DNA from 3 places in the Lysinibacillus capsici genome. Region 3 is predicted to be linked to each of the others. Evidence: a T-box and tRNA genes for the amino acid it is inferred to sense, from the RefSeq annotation. Region 3 holds a T-box; the other regions hold tRNA genes.

Region 1 (5,481 bases), 2.2 Mb from region 3:
CCGGAAGGGGAGTGAAAGAGATCCTGAAACCGTGTGCCTACAAGTAGTTAGAGCCCGTTAATGGGTGATAGCGTGCCTTTTGTAGAATGAACCGGCGAGTTACGATTACGTGCAAGGTTAAGCTTTAGAAGGCGGAGCCGCAGCGAAAGCGAGTCTGAATAGGGCGAAGTAGTACGTGGTCGTAGACCCGAAACCAGGTGATCTACCCATGTCCAGGGTGAAGGTGAGGTAACACTTACTGGAGGCCCGAACCCACGCACGTTGAAAAGTGCGGGGATGAGGTGTGGGTAGCGGAGAAATTCCAATCGAACTTGGAGATAGCTGGTTCTCTCCGAAATAGCTTTAGGGCTAGCCTCGTGATGAGAATACTGGAGGTAGAGCACTGTTTGGACTAGGGGGCCATCCCGGTTTACCGAATTCAGACAAACTCCGAATGCCAGATATTTATACACGGGAGTCAGACTGCGAGTGATAAGATCCGTAGTCAAAAGGGAAACAGCCCAGACCACCAGCTAAGGTCCCAAAGTAATCGTTAAGTGGAAAAGGATGTGGCGTTGCACAGACAACCAGGATGTTGGCTTAGAAGCAGCCATCATTTAAAGAGTGCGTAATAGCTCACTGGTCGAGTGACGCTGCGCCGAAAATGTATCGGGGCTAAACGATTCACCGAAGCTGTGGATTGACATCTACGATGTCAGTGGTAGGAGAGCGTTCTAAGTGCGTTGAAGTCAGACCGGAAGGACTGGTGGAGCGCTTAGAAGTGAGAATGCCGGTATGAGTAGCGAAAGACGGGTGAGAATCCCGTCCACCGTATGACTAAGGTTTCCTGAGGAAGGCTCGTCCGCTCAGGGTTAGTCGGGACCTAAGCCGAGGCCGATAGGCGTAGGCGATGGACAACAGGTTGATATTCCTGTACCACCTCCTCACCGTTTGAGAAATGGGGGGACGCAGTAGGATAGGGTAAGCGCGCCGTTGGTTGTGCGCGTCCAAGCAGTAAGGCGTGTGTGTAGGCAAATCCGCACACTGTAACGTTGAGCTGTGATGGCGAGTCCGTATGGACGAAGTTCCTGATTTCACACTGCCAAGAAAAGCCTCTATCGAGGTGAGAGGTGCCCGTACCGCAAACCGACACAGGTAGTCGAGGAGAGAATCCTAAGGTGTGCGAGAGAACTCTCGTTAAGGAACTCGGCAAAATGACCCCGTAACTTCGGGAGAAGGGGTGCTCTTGAGCGTGCAAGCGCATGAGAGCCGCAGTGAATAGGCCCAGGCGACTGTTTAGCAAAAACACAGGTCTCTGCAAAACCGTAAGGTGACGTATAGGGGCTGACGCCTGCCCGGTGCTGGAAGGTTAAGAGGAGTGGTTAGCGCAAGCGAAGCTGCGAATTGAAGCCCCAGTAAACGGCGGCCGTAACTATAACGGTCCTAAGGTAGCGAAATTCCTTGTCGGGTAAGTTCCGACCCGCACGAAAGGCGTAACGATCTGGGCACTGTCTCAACGAGAGACTCGGTGAAATTATAGTACCTGTGAAGATGCAGGTTACCCGCGACAGGACGGAAAGACCCCGTGGAGCTTTACTGTAGCCTGATATTGAATTTTGGTACAACTTGTACAGGATAGGTAGGAGCCAGAGATCTCGGAGCGCCAGCTTCGAAGGAGGCGTCGGTGGGATACTACCCTGGTTGTATTGAAATTCTAACCCATGCCCCTTAGCGGGGCAGGAGACAGTGTCAGGCGGACAGTTTGACTGGGGCGGTCGCCTCCTAAAAGGTAACGGAGGCGCCCAAAGGTTCCCTCAGAATGGTTGGAAATCATTCGTAGAGTGTAAAGGCACAAGGGAGCTTGACTGCGAGACCTACAAGTCGAGCAGGGTCGAAAGACGGGCTTAGTGATCCGGTGGTTCCGCATGGAAGGGCCATCGCTCAACGGATAAAAGCTACCCCGGGGATAACAGGCTTATCTCCCCCAAGAGTCCACATCGACGGGGAGGTTTGGCACCTCGATGTCGGCTCATCGCATCCTGGGGCTGTAGTCGGTCCCAAGGGTTGGGCTGTTCGCCCATTAAAGCGGTACGCGAGCTGGGTTCAGAACGTCGTGAGACAGTTCGGTCCCTATCCGTCGTGGGCGTAGGAAATTTGAGAGGAGCTGTCCTTAGTACGAGAGGACCGGGATGGACACACCGCTGGTGTACCAGTTGTCTTGCCAAAGGCATCGCTGGGTAGCTATGTGTGGACGGGATAAGTGCTGAAAGCATCTAAGCATGAAGCCCCCCTCAAGATGAGATTTCCCATTACGCAAGTAAGTAAGATCCCTCAAAGACGATGAGGTAGATAGGTTCGAGGTGGAAGTGTGGTGACACATGGAGCTGACGAATACTAATCGATCGAGGACTTAACCAAAAAAGTTTGAAACATTCAATGTGCCGTTTATCCAGTTTTGAAAGAACAAGTAAGCTTTAAAAAAAGCTTGTATTTATACTGAAATATGGTATAATAAATCTTGTCTTTTAATAAGTCTAGTGATGATGGCAAAGAGGTCACACCCGTTCCCATACCGAACACGGAAGTTAAGCTCTTTAGCGCCGATGGTAGTTGGGGGCTTCCCCCTGTGAGAGTAGGACATCGCTAGGCATAATACCCAGGAGGATTAGCTCAGCTGGGAGAGCATCTGCCTTACAAGCAGAGGGTCGGCGGTTCGAGCCCGTCATCCTCCACCATATGCCGGTTTAGCTCAGCAGGTAGAGCAACTGACTTGTAATCAGTAGGTCGTGGGTTCGATTCCTATAGCCGGCACCATTTTTTCGAGCCATTAGCTCAGTTGGTAGAGCATCTGACTTTTAATCAGAGGGTCGAAGGTTCGAGTCCTTCATGGCTCACCATTTTCAAATAATAATAAGCGGGTGTGGCGGAATTGGCAGACGCACTAGACTTAGGATCTAGCGCCGCAAGGCGTGGGGGTTCGACTCCCTTCACCCGCACCATTATTTTCATTGCCAGATAAAAAAAGCTTATGCACATGCGGAAGTAGTTCAGTGGTAGAACACCACCTTGCCAAGGTGGGGGTCGCGAGTTCGAACCTCGTCTTCCGCTCCAAATGTGCCGGGGTGGCGGAACTGGCAGACGCACAGGACTTAAAATCCTGCGGTAGGTGACTACCGTACCGGTTCGATTCCGGTCCTCGGCACCATTTTAAATGCGCCCGTAGCTCAATTGGATAGAGCGTCTGACTACGGATCAGAAGGTTATGGGTTCGACTCCTGTCGGGCGCGCCATAAGAACAACGGGAAGTAGCTCAGCTTGGTAGAGCACTTGGTTTGGGACCAAGGGGTCGCAGGTTCGAATCCTGTCTTCCCGACCATTTCCTAAAAATAAAAAAACGGGGCCTTAGCTCAGCTGGGAGAGCGCCTGCCTTGCACGCAGGAGGTCAGCGGTTCGATCCCGCTAGGCTCCACCAATTCAAATACATGAACCTTGAAAACTGAACAAGCAAAACGTAATCAATAAAGTTTTAAGTAGCTAGTTTTACTAGTGAACGAAACACAATTTTGGACATCAAACATGATGCCAGCAAAACAATTTGAGCTAATCAAATTTCTTTTATGGAGAGTTTGATCCTGGCTCAGGACGAACGCTGGCGGCGTGCCTAATACATGCAAGTCGAGCGAACAGAAAAGGAGCTTGCTCCTTTGACGTTAGCGGCGGACGGGTGAGTAACACGTGGGCAACCTACCTTATAGTTTGGGATAACTCCGGGAAACCGGGGCTAATACCGAATAATCTCTTTTGCTTCATGGCAAGAGACTGAAAGACGGCATCTCGCTGTCGCTATAGGATGGGCCCGCGGCGCATTAGCTAGTTGGTGAGGTAACGGCTCACCAAGGCGACGATGCGTAGCCGACCTGAGAGGGTGATCGGCCACACTGGGACTGAGACACGGCCCAGACTCCTACGGGAGGCAGCAGTAGGGAATCTTCCACAATGGGCGAAAGCCTGATGGAGCAACGCCGCGTGAGTGAAGAAGGTTTTCGGATCGTAAAACTCTGTTGTAAGGGAAGAACAAGTACAGTAGTAACTGGCTGTACCTTGACGGTACCTTATTAGAAAGCCACGGCTAACTACGTGCCAGCAGCCGCGGTAATACGTAGGTGGCAAGCGTTGTCCGGAATTATTGGGCGTAAAGCGCGCGCAGGCGGTCCTTTAAGTCTGATGTGAAAGCCCACGGCTCAACCGTGGAGGGTCATTGGAAACTGGGGGACTTGAGTGCAGAAGAGGAAAGTGGAATTCCAAGTGTAGCGGTGAAATGCGTAGAGATTTGGAGGAACACCAGTGGCGAAGGCGACTTTCTGGTCTGTAACTGACGCTGAGGCGCGAAAGCGTGGGGAGCAAACAGGATTAGATACCCTGGTAGTCCACGCCGTAAACGATGAGTGCTAAGTGTTAGGGGGTTTCCGCCCCTTAGTGCTGCAGCTAACGCATTAAGCACTCCGCCTGGGGAGTACGGTCGCAAGACTGAAACTCAAAGGAATTGACGGGGGCCCGCACAAGCGGTGGAGCATGTGGTTTAATTCGAAGCAACGCGAAGAACCTTACCAGGTCTTGACATCCCGTTGACCACTGTAGAGATATAGTTTCCCCTTCGGGGGCAACGGTGACAGGTGGTGCATGGTTGTCGTCAGCTCGTGTCGTGAGATGTTGGGTTAAGTCCCGCAACGAGCGCAACCCTTGATCTTAGTTGCCATCATTTAGTTGGGCACTCTAAGGTGACTGCCGGTGACAAACCGGAGGAAGGTGGGGATGACGTCAAATCATCATGCCCCTTATGACCTGGGCTACACACGTGCTACAATGGACGATACAAACGGTTGCCAACTCGCGAGAGGGAGCTAATCCGATAAAGTCGTTCTCAGTTCGGATTGTAGGCTGCAACTCGCCTACATGAAGCCGGAATCGCTAGTAATCGCGGATCAGCATGCCGCGGTGAATACGTTCCCGGGCCTTGTACACACCGCCCGTCACACCACGAGAGTTTGTAACACCCGAAGTCGGTGAGGTAACCTTTTGGAGCCAGCCGCCGAAGGTGGGATAGATGATTGGGGTGAAGTCGTAACAAGGTAGCCGTATCGGAAGGTGCGGCTGGATCACCTCCTTTCTAAGGATTATTTCGGAATACAAACCTTGGGTTTGTAAGATTACGTTTTGCGTTCAGTTTTGAAGGTTTATGAAATTTAATAAAACTTCCAAGAGGGCCTATAGCTCAGCTGGTTAGAGCGCACGCCTGATAAGCGTGAGGTCGATGGTTCGAGTCCATTTAGGCCCACCATATATACCTCTTGGGGCCTTAGCTCAGCTGGGAGAGCGCCTGCCTTGCACGCAGGAGGTCAGCGGTTCGATCCCGCTAGGCTCCACCATTTTTTTGTTCTTTGAAAACTGGATAAAACGACATTGAAATTGTAACAAACACATTTATTTTTTTAAGTTTTTTTA
Region 2 (5,481 bases), 1.8 Mb from region 3:
GGGAACGTATTCACCGCGGCATGCTGATCCGCGATTACTAGCGATTCCGGCTTCATGTAGGCGAGTTGCAGCCTACAATCCGAACTGAGAACGACTTTATCGGATTAGCTCCCTCTCGCGAGTTGGCAACCGTTTGTATCGTCCATTGTAGCACGTGTGTAGCCCAGGTCATAAGGGGCATGATGATTTGACGTCATCCCCACCTTCCTCCGGTTTGTCACCGGCAGTCACCTTAGAGTGCCCAACTAAATGATGGCAACTAAGATCAAGGGTTGCGCTCGTTGCGGGACTTAACCCAACATCTCACGACACGAGCTGACGACAACCATGCACCACCTGTCACCGTTGCCCCCGAAGGGGAAACTATATCTCTACAGTGGTCAACGGGATGTCAAGACCTGGTAAGGTTCTTCGCGTTGCTTCGAATTAAACCACATGCTCCACCGCTTGTGCGGGCCCCCGTCAATTCCTTTGAGTTTCAGTCTTGCGACCGTACTCCCCAGGCGGAGTGCTTAATGCGTTAGCTGCAGCACTAAGGGGCGGAAACCCCCTAACACTTAGCACTCATCGTTTACGGCGTGGACTACCAGGGTATCTAATCCTGTTTGCTCCCCACGCTTTCGCGCCTCAGCGTCAGTTACAGACCAGAAAGTCGCCTTCGCCACTGGTGTTCCTCCAAATCTCTACGCATTTCACCGCTACACTTGGAATTCCACTTTCCTCTTCTGCACTCAAGTCCCCCAGTTTCCAATGACCCTCCACGGTTGAGCCGTGGGCTTTCACATCAGACTTAAAGGACCGCCTGCGCGCGCTTTACGCCCAATAATTCCGGACAACGCTTGCCACCTACGTATTACCGCGGCTGCTGGCACGTAGTTAGCCGTGGCTTTCTAATAAGGTACCGTCAAGGTACAGCCAGTTACTACTGTACTTGTTCTTCCCTTACAACAGAGTTTTACGATCCGAAAACCTTCTTCACTCACGCGGCGTTGCTCCATCAGGCTTTCGCCCATTGTGGAAGATTCCCTACTGCTGCCTCCCGTAGGAGTCTGGGCCGTGTCTCAGTCCCAGTGTGGCCGATCACCCTCTCAGGTCGGCTACGCATCGTCGCCTTGGTGAGCCGTTACCTCACCAACTAGCTAATGCGCCGCGGGCCCATCCTATAGCGACAGCGAGATGCCGTCTTTCAGTCTTTCACCATGAAGTAAAAGAGATTATTCGGTATTAGCCCCGGTTTCCCGGAGTTATCCCAAACTATAGGGTAGGTTGCCCACGTGTTACTCACCCGTCCGCCGCTAACGTCAAAGGAGCAAGCTCCTTTTCTGTTCGCTCGACTTGCATGTATTAGGCACGCCGCCAGCGTTCGTCCTGAGCCAGGATCAAACTCTCCATAAAAGAAATTTGATTAGCTCAAATTGTTTTGCTGGCATCATGTTTGATGTCCAAAATTGTGTTTCGTTCACTAGCAAAGCTAGCTACTTAAAAATTTATTGATTACGTTTTGCTTGTTCAGTTTTCAAGGTTCATATTGTCGCCCTTTTGGACAACTATTTAAATCTATCATACAACCAAAAGGTTGTCAATACTTTTTTTGGAGCGGGTGATGAGAATCGAACTCACGACATCAGCTTGGAAGGCTGAGGTTTTACCATTAAACTACACCCGCATATATTTTCTTAAAAATGGCGCGCCCGGCAGGAGTCGAACCCACAACCTTCTGATCCGTAGTCAGACGCTCTATCCAATTGAGCTACGGGCGCATATGAAATTAATTGACTTGGTGCGGCCGAGAGGACTTGAACCTCCACGGGGTTGCCCCCACTAGGCCCTCAACCTAGCGCGTCTGCCGTTCCGCCACGACCGCATTCGATTAGTAACTTTTTTATTATACTATGATAATTTGAAAAGTCAACTCTTTTTCTTAAAGAGATGAGCCATGAAGGACTCGAACCTTCGACCCTCTGATTAAAAGTCAGATGCTCTACCAACTGAGCTAATGGCTCGAATTAAGAAATGAATGGCTGGGGTACTAGGATTCGAACCTAGGCATGACGGAATCAAAATCCGTTGCCTTACCGCTTGGCTATACCCCAATAAGTGGCGGTCCCGACCGGGATCGAACCGGCGATCTCCTGCGTGACAGGCAGGCATGTTAACCGCTACACCACGGGACCAAAATATTATTTACATTAAATTATGAAAAATGACCCCTACGGGATTCGAACCCGTGTTACCGCCGTGAAAGGGCGGTGTCTTAACCACTTGACCAAGGGGCCATGGCTCCGAAGGCAGGACTCGAACCTGCGACAACCTGATTAACAGTCAGGTGCTACTACCAACTGAGCTACTTCGGAATAATTCATGTTATGTTGTCGCCGTTATCTTGTCGACTTTTACTATTATAGGGACAACTCAACAAAACGTCAACTATTTTTTAAACTTTTTTTACTCCAATAATTTTAATTTCCCCAAACACTTACTGCAACAATACTTTTCAACATTCATTTTTATTTTCCGTATATATAATTGGTGGCAATTGACACAAGTATATGTATAGCGTCGTCGCTGTTTTTTAACTGTAGCTTTAGGGACATGTAAAACTGCACAAAATCGGGGGGCATCTACTTTCCTTAATAATTCTCTAAAATCTTTATCTCGATGCTGATACCCTTTACCTTCAATATGTAGGTGATAATGGCATAATTCGTGTAAAACAATACCTTGAATCTCCTCCAAACCGTATAACTCATAGGCTTTAGGATTAATCTCAATATTATGGGATTGTAAAAGATATCGTCCTCCCGTTGAACGTAATCTCGCATTAAAGTAGGCTTGATGCAGAAATGGCCTCTGAAAGTTTTCTAAAGATAAGCGACGAACAAGCTCTTGTAATTCTTGATTGTCCATAGTAATCACCTCTAACAACAAGAATACCACACTGCTTAGTATAGACAGTGTGGCAAAAATTTAGTACTCAAACTAATACTTGATTTTTAGGTGGAAGCATCGTTAAAGAGATACGTCCTTTCGTTATATCTATTTGTTCAACCCAGACAGTTACAATATCCCCAAGCGCCACAACTTCTAATGGATGCTTAATACGTTTATTTTGGAGTTTAGAAATATGCACAAGTCCATCTTGCTTCACGCCAATGTCAACAAATGCGCCGAAATCTACTACATTTCTTACCGTCCCCTGCAATTCCATACCAACTTTTAAATCTTCCATTTTTAATACATCAGTCTTAAGCAATGGTTGTGGGAATGCATCACGTGGGTCACGACTAGGTTTCATTAAAGTATCCACGATATCTTGAATTGTCACAACTCCTACTCCAAGCACATCACTTAACTTTTGGATATTTAGTGCTGCAATAGCTTCCTCTGCCTTCTGTGTCCCTAACTCTTTTTTATCTATTTGAGCCTCTGCTAATATTTGCTCAGCAAGAGCATAGCTCTCAGGATGAATACCTGTAGCATCAAACGGATTTTTTGCTTCTGGGACACGTAGGAAACCAATAGCTTGTTCATACGTTTTGGCGCCTAACCTTGGAATCTTCTTTAATTGCGCACGTGTAGTAAATTGACCATTTTCCTCTCGCGTCTTTACGATATTCTCTGCAACAGTTTTTGATAGGCCAGAAACGTATTGTAAGAGTGATGATGAAGCCGTATTTACATCAACACCAACTTGGTTAACAGCAGTTTCTACTATAAAAGATAGTGATTCATTTAATTTTTTTTGAGAAACATCATGCTGATACTGACCTACACCCACAGCTTTTGGTTCAATTTTCACTAACTCTGATAAAGGGTCCTGTAAGCGACGTGCAATGGAGACAGCACTACGTTGTTCAACCTGTAAATCAGGAAATTCTGTACGTGCAATTTCAGACGCTGAATAAACAGATGCCCCCGCTTCATTGACAATCACATAGGCTATGTCAGTAGTAAGCTCATTTAATACATCCGCGATAAATTGTTCTGTCTCTCGAGATGCTGTACCATTACCAATGGCAATTATACTTATTGGATACTTTGCCAAAATTCCTTTTACAATAGCTTTGGATTTTGCTACATCTGGTTTCGGTGGATGTGGGTAAATAGCTGTAACCTCAAGCATTTTCCCAGTTTCATCTACAACTGCTAGCTTGCAACCTGTACGGTAAGCTGGATCAACCCCTAAAACATATTTACCTTTCATAGGTGGCTGAAGCAATAGGTTACGTAAATTTTCGGAAAAAATATGAATAGCCTGTGCCTCAGCTTTTTCTGTAAGCTCGTTTCGCAATTCCCTTTCAATTGAAGGCTGAATTAAACGCTTGTACGAATCCTCGATTGCTAGTTTAACTTCTGCAATAGCAGGAGACGAACCAGTTGCAGGTATCCATTCTTTCCACATAATCATTAATACTCGGTCCACCGGCACATGAATAGAAACCTTTAAGATTTCTTCTTTCTCTCCTCGGTTTATCGCTAAAATACGGTGTGGTACAATGCGACTAACAGGCTCTTCATATTCGTAATACATTTCAAAAACATTTTTCTCGTCGATTTCTGTATTTTTCACAGACGTCACAAGAATTCCATCTTTCCATGAATAAGCTCGGATTTTTTCACGAATAGAGGCATCGTCCGCAAAACGTTCTGCTAATATATCTCGAGCTCCTATCAGAGCTTCTTCCGTATTAGCAACTTGTTCATTGTCCACAAAGTCAGTTGCTAATTGCTCTAATGCATCATCACTAAATGCTAACAGGAGATCTGCAAGAGGCTCTAAGCCTTTCTCTTTTGCAATCGTCGCCTTTGTACGTCGTTTTTGCTTATAAGGTCTATATAAATCCTCAACACGTTGTAAGATTGTTGCTGAAAGAATAGCCTGCTCTAATTCTGGTGTAAGCTTTTCTTGCTCTTGGATTAATCGTATAACTTCTTCTTTTCGTTGTTCAAGTTGCTGTATGTAGTGATAACGATCTTCTACAGCTTTAATTTGCACCTCATCGAGTGATCCTGTAACCTCTTTTCGATAGCGCGCAATAAATGGTACCGTATTTCCCTCTTCTAATAAGTTAATAACAGCTTCTACTTGCCCTGGTTTGACTGCTACATCTTTTGCAATGAGCTGTAACATTTGCTTTTGCTCCACATCATCACTACCTTTTTCTTTTCATTTTACCATTACACTTTACTAAAAATGCAAAAAAATAGTCTACTCAGACGAATATGAGTAGACTATTTCCATTCATTTTAAAGGTATTTTTCATTAAACACCCACGAAAGATTAGAGCGAAACACCGCCACTTGCTAGAATAGCCTCTTGTAATTTCTTTATTGCTTTCCTTTGTATCCTCGATACATGCATTTGAGAAATCCCTAATCGTTCTCCAGCTTCTTTTTGACTAAGTTGCTCTAGATATGTAAGCTGAATAATTTGTTTTTCCCTCTCGTTCAAGACGACCAGCGCATCTTGAACAATCATTC
Region 3 (5,481 bases):
TTCTTTGAAATTGAGGCGTCTATATTGTAGTGTGATTAACTATTTTTGAAAAAGAATAGAAAAATGACATCATTTACCACGGGGATTTTAGTTGCTTATTCACAAAGGTTTCGTCTAAAATGATTCTGACTGTTTATATATCAAGTAAATCATCACTGGTGCCCACAAGCCCATCCCCGTTTTGAATGCCAGCTATTTGTGGCTCTTTCATTTATTCTAGATAGATGTTGCTAAAGTTAGACTAATCACATCACAATCCTCATAAATGATTTCATTCATTTATCTTGATGATAATTTCATAAAAAATGCTGTAAGCCAATGAATTATTCGTTGTTGATAATGATATGCCTACGTTCAACTAGGACATTCAGCCCTTGTGGCGGGAATGATGATTAAATAAACACATCGGTGGAAATTTTAACAATTGGAGGTATATTATGGGTAAGGGCTTATTATGGACAGCCACTTGTGTAATAGTAGTTTTACTTGGATTTGGTAGCTACTATTTTATTAAAGAAATAACAAACTCTATGGCATACAATAAATTAGTAGATGAGTATAAAAAGCCAGAACCAATTGAACATATAGAGGAAGAATATGATGTTATTGTCATCGGTGGTGAACCAGAGGGTGTAGCTGCGGCTGTGGCTGCGGCTCGAAATGGTGCGAAAACATTGCTGGTTGAAAAACGACAAGAGTTAGGTGGATTATTTACATATGGTATGCTGAATTTCCTCGACATTCCTCGTAATGGCCGTAACAACTCGATTAGTGAGGGAATATTTAAGGAATGGCATGAGCTTGTTAGAGGGAATGACGCTTTTGGCATTGTTGGTGCTAAGGCAGCCTTTAAAAAGCTGATCGATGAAGAGCCCAACTTAACGTTATCCGTGCAAACCGAGGTTGTGAAAGCGAATGTCAAACAACAACAATTAACGTCTGTGGAATTAAAAAATGAGTACGGTACATATGTTGTAACGGGGAAATCATTTATAGATGCTACACAGGATGCTGATTTTGCTGCCTTGTCGGGCGTTCCTTTCTTTGTGGGTGGAGAAGATATTGGCATAAAGGATAAGCGTATGGCTGTGACGTTAATGCTACATTTAAAAAATGTCAATTGGGATGAAGTTAAAAAAGCGGCTAATTCCGGTGTATTTGGCGGTGCTAATTTAAATCATACGGTGATGTGGGGCTTTACAAAGCTACATGATGAATACAAGCCATTACAAGAGGGCACAAGATTACGAGGGTTAAACTTAGCTCGTGTAGATGATGAATATTTCATCAATGCCTTACAGATTTTTGGTATTGATGGCTTGAATGAATCCTCAAAACAAGCGGCGATTGTCGCCGGGAAGAAAGAAACGTTACACATTCTAAAATATTTACAAACAAACTTCCCAGGGTTTGAAAAGGCTGAAATTGTCAGCTATCCAGAAGAACTCTACGTCCGAGAAACGAGACACATTTGGGCAGAGTATCAATTACCAATGGCAGACCTGTGGAAAAATAGTGATCAGTGGGATAGCATTGGCATTGCCTCTTATCCAGTCGATGTGCAAGCGCAAACGCCTCATGATTATGGCTATGTGATCGCTGCACCAAAGCAATATGCTATTCCTTTCCGTTCGTTAGTACCGAAGGATATTGATGGCTTACTGGTTGTCGGACGCTCTGCTGGTTATTCATCACTTGCAGCTGGTAGTGCACGTATTGTTCCAACAGGGATGGTGACAGGTGAAGCGGCTGGGACTGCGGCTGCTCTTGCACAGAAGCACGATGTAACCTTTAGAGACATGAGTAAGGATAAACCATTAATCGCTACATTACGAAAGCAATTAGCTAAACAAGGTGCCTATGTTGATTCATTTTCAATTGAGTATCCATATCAAGGAGAATGGTATGATGAAGCCATTCAAACGCTCATTAATTACGGCCTTGTAGTGGGCGGCTATGATAATGACCTAAAAGTAGACAGTAAGGCGACGAAAATAAAGTTTGCTAAAATGTTAAAAGAGAGTATGTTACGTGCTGGTGGAGAAAGTGGATCAGGAATGAAGGACCAACTCGAAATTGTCATCAATAAGGTTTATAATCAAGGAGATGAAGCTATTGAGCGAGATGAGCTGGCTCAATATTTGGCCGACGTCCTTATCGGTGAATCCAATGCGACCAGCTGGGATACATTAGTAGAAAAAGGAATTATCACGGAGAAAGTAGCGAAGAAAGTCTCTGACAATAAGGAATTAAAATTAAAAGAGATGTATGCCATTATGGCTGATGTGATTCAGTATGTAGAAAAAAACGTTCCTCCTCGTGAGGAGCGTTTTTTGCTGAAACGGCAACGTAAAAAATGGTTGACGCCAATAAGGAAATCCTGTAATATATGTCAAAATCATAGAAAAATTCGATGAAAAAGAGAGTAATTGATGGGATGACTGGCAAGCGAGTTAGGGATGGTGGGAGCCTAATGCAGGAACCATGAATGAAGCGCACTTTGGAGAAGGTTCTCGAACAAGTAGTAGAGAATAGCGGGGCGTCACCTCGTTAACAACGGAAAGTGGTCATGTTACATGACAACTAGAGTGGTACCACGGGATTATCATGCTCTCGTCTCTAATTATAGAGGCGAGGGCTTTTTTATTTGAACAGGAGGAGGAGTAAAATGAATCAACTAATCGCCGACAGTATAGCAGACGCATTAAAGCAACAAATAATAGGAGAGGAAATAGTGTCATTATTAGAAAAACCCAAAAGTTTGGAGCTTGGGGACGTAGCCTTTCCATGCTTTACTCTAGCAAAAGTGTGGAAAAAATCACCGCAAAATATTGCAGCACATATTGCAAGTCAAATAAATCATGACAGCATTGAGCGTGTGCAAGCTGTTGGTGGCTATGTTAATATTTTTCTCGATCAACAAAAGGTGACGCAACAGGTGTTACGCAAGATTCTGCGCGACAAGCAACAATATGGTACTACGCCAACAAAGATGGGAACGGTCGTCTTGGATTTTTCCTCTCCTAATATCGCAAAGCCTTTCTCAATGGGACATTTACGTTCAACGGTCATCGGCAATGCCTTAGCAAATATTGCAGAAAAAAATGGCTATCAAGCCATTCGTATTAATCATTTAGGGGACTGGGGTACACAGTTTGGCAAGCTTATTGTTGCTTATCAGCTTTGGGGTGATAAACAGGCCATTTCAGCGTCACCGATAGAGGAGTTATTAAAGATTTATGTGAAGTTTCATGAAGAGGCAGAGCAAGACCCAACGCTCAATGAACAGGCTCGTGCCGCCTTTAAAGCATTGGAGGACGGTAATGAAGAGGCACAGGCATTATGGCAATGGTTCCGAGATGTGTCATTCGTAGAATTTCAAACAATATATGAGCTATTAGGAATTCATTTTGATGCCTTTACAGGTGAAGCCTTTTACAATGACAAAATGCCGTCCGTTGTAACAGAATTAAAAGAAAAAGGGCTCCTCGTGGCATCAGAAGGTGCGTATGTTGTGGAGATGGAGGAGATGCCTCCATGTTTAATAAAGAAAACGGATGGGGCCACGCTTTATGCGACGCGTGATTTAGCAGCTGCCCTGTATCGCCAACAGCACTACCAGCCCCAAAAGATGTTCTACGTTGTTGGCAATGAGCAGTCCCTCCACTTTAAACAACTTTTTCAGGTCATCGAAAAAATGGGCTATCCTTGGGCAAAGAATCTGCAACATGTGTCATTTGGCATGATGCTGAAGGATGGTAAAAAAATGTCTACGCGTAAAGGCAAAGTGGTGCTATTAGCTGATGTACTAGCAGAAGCTATAACGACAGCACAGCGTAATATGGGGCAGAAAAATCCTTCTCTGCCTAATAAAGAGCAAGTCGCAAAGCAAGTGGGGGTTGGAGCGGTAATTTTTAATGATGTAAAATCCTATCGTCTCAACGATATTGAATTTTCAATTGAGCAAATGATGAATTTTGAAGGAGAAACAGGGCCATACGTACAATATACATATGCACGTATTTGCTCTATTTTAGATAAAGCGAAAGCTCCGACTCAAGATATACTATTCAAATCTTTAGGAGAGCAGGCTTGGCCGATGATCCTATTACTAGAACAGTTTCCTAAAACAGTAGCTATGGCTTTTGAGCAGGCTGATCCGTCCCAAATAGCGAAGTATGCCTTACAACTGGCACGTTTATTTAATAAATATTATGCACAGTACAAAATATTAGCAGATGACGAACAGCAAGCATCCCGTCTTGCTCTATGTCAGAGTGTTGCGATTGTTTTAAAAGAGTCATTAGCCTTATTAGGTATTGAATCACCTGAAAATATGTAATTAGCATTAGCCATGTAAAGGTAAACTGTCCAATCATTGACCATCCATCGAAAACATGATAAAAGGATAGAGGAATCCATGCAAGCTTTTCATAAATGAAGGCTGCGTAATAATAGAGAGGATCAAACAAATGGCTAAAAAGCATTGGACCGTATCACTCACCTTCGTGGTCATTAGTATATTTTTTGTCGCTCTTAATATGAGACCAGCTGTCACGGGAATAGGACCGCTTTTTAATGTCCTCATGACATCCTTACAAGTCTCGAATACAAGCATGAGCTTTCTCACTGCTATCCCCGTTTTTTGTATGGGATTATTCGCACCTTTGGCTGTCCCGCTTCAGCGAAAAATGGGCACGAAATCAGCTATCACCCTTTTAGTGGCGATTCTTGTCGTCGCGAATGGGCTACGCTTTTTCCAAGCAAGTTATCTCTTGCTCATCGTGACAAGCTTTGCGGCAGGCTTAGCGATTGCAATGATTGGTCCTATTCTAAATGCATATATTAAGAAAAAGTTTCCAGAACGCTTTACGACAGTAGTCGGTATCTATTCATTCGGTATAGGCGTAGGGGCTACTTTAAGTGCAGCCTTAACCGTGACTTTTTATCAGAGTTTCAGTAAAAGTTGGACAATCGCCCTTGGTATGTGGTCAATCCTTGCTATAATTGCTCTCGTTATATGGCTAGCGGCAATTCCATCCGAACACAACGAGCAACTACAACAAGTAACTACGTCAGAAGAAGTCCGTAATCCGTGGACATCTAGACGTGCCTGGGTAATTTTACTGTACTTTGGTTTGCAAACATCACTCTTTTTCTCAATTATGTCATGGCTTACGCCGCTGTTGCAGGATAAAGGCCTGTCATTAGAGGCATCCAGTGCCATGCTAACAATTATGTCTATTGTACAAATGATAGGAAATATGGCGGTCCCAATTCTCATGGAAAAATGGCCAAGTCGAATGGCCTGGCTACTAGTGTTTAGCTTTGTTGGCGTGATTGGTTTTATGCTACTCTGGCTGACAGCGGGTATTTACCTATGGCTGGCTGTTTTATTAATTGGTATTGTGCTAAGTGGGCTATTTCCAATCGGACTATTGTTGCCTCTTGATGAAGCCAAAAATGATCAGGAGGCCACTA

What was found. A T-box is a leader RNA that pairs with one kind of tRNA and senses whether it is charged. The one in region 3 lies ahead of argS (arginine--tRNA ligase), so its partner is inferred to be a tRNA-Arg.
Region 1: it has a tRNA-Arg gene. The T-box ahead of argS (arginine--tRNA ligase) is inferred to sense a tRNA for this amino acid. The anticodon was not compared.
Region 2: it has a tRNA-Arg gene. The T-box ahead of argS (arginine--tRNA ligase) is inferred to sense a tRNA for this amino acid. The anticodon was not compared.

What each region holds. Positions count from the first base shown of each region.
Region 1 is NZ_CP084108.1:177,364-182,844, forward strand. It holds rRNA gene LCP48_RS00890 (23S ribosomal RNA) at 1-2,397, shown strand, start outside; rRNA gene rrf (5S ribosomal RNA) at 2,513-2,628, shown strand; tRNA gene LCP48_RS00900 (tRNA-Val) at 2,639-2,714, shown strand; tRNA gene LCP48_RS00905 (tRNA-Thr) at 2,718-2,793, shown strand; tRNA gene LCP48_RS00910 (tRNA-Lys) at 2,801-2,876, shown strand; tRNA gene LCP48_RS00915 (tRNA-Leu) at 2,894-2,978, shown strand; tRNA gene LCP48_RS00920 (tRNA-Gly) at 3,016-3,090, shown strand; tRNA gene LCP48_RS00925 (tRNA-Leu) at 3,096-3,184, shown strand; tRNA gene LCP48_RS00930 (tRNA-Arg) at 3,193-3,269, shown strand; tRNA gene LCP48_RS00935 (tRNA-Pro) at 3,279-3,355, shown strand; tRNA gene LCP48_RS00940 (tRNA-Ala) at 3,376-3,451, shown strand; rRNA gene LCP48_RS00945 (16S ribosomal RNA) at 3,594-5,146, shown strand; tRNA gene LCP48_RS00950 (tRNA-Ile) at 5,241-5,317, shown strand; tRNA gene LCP48_RS00955 (tRNA-Ala) at 5,330-5,405, shown strand.
Region 2 is NZ_CP084108.1:4,229,698-4,235,178, forward strand. It holds rRNA gene LCP48_RS20895 (16S ribosomal RNA) at 1-1,395, opposite strand, end outside; tRNA gene LCP48_RS20900 (tRNA-Gly) at 1,593-1,666, opposite strand; tRNA gene LCP48_RS20905 (tRNA-Arg) at 1,684-1,760, opposite strand; tRNA gene LCP48_RS20910 (tRNA-Leu) at 1,779-1,864, opposite strand; tRNA gene LCP48_RS20915 (tRNA-Lys) at 1,931-2,003, opposite strand; tRNA gene LCP48_RS20920 (tRNA-Gln) at 2,019-2,093, opposite strand; tRNA gene LCP48_RS20925 (tRNA-Asp) at 2,099-2,174, opposite strand; tRNA gene LCP48_RS20930 (tRNA-Glu) at 2,205-2,276, opposite strand; tRNA gene LCP48_RS20935 (tRNA-Asn) at 2,278-2,354, opposite strand; gene LCP48_RS20940 (SprT family protein) at 2,446-2,907, opposite strand; gene LCP48_RS20945 (Tex family protein) at 2,975-5,146, opposite strand; gene sigB (RNA polymerase sigma factor SigB) at 5,282-5,481, opposite strand, start outside.
Region 3 is NZ_CP084108.1:2,393,078-2,398,558, forward strand. It holds gene LCP48_RS11765 (FAD-dependent oxidoreductase) at 438-2,417, shown strand; T-box leader at 2,405-2,624, shown strand; gene argS (arginine--tRNA ligase) at 2,669-4,342, shown strand; gene LCP48_RS11775 (MFS transporter) at 4,473-5,481, shown strand, end outside.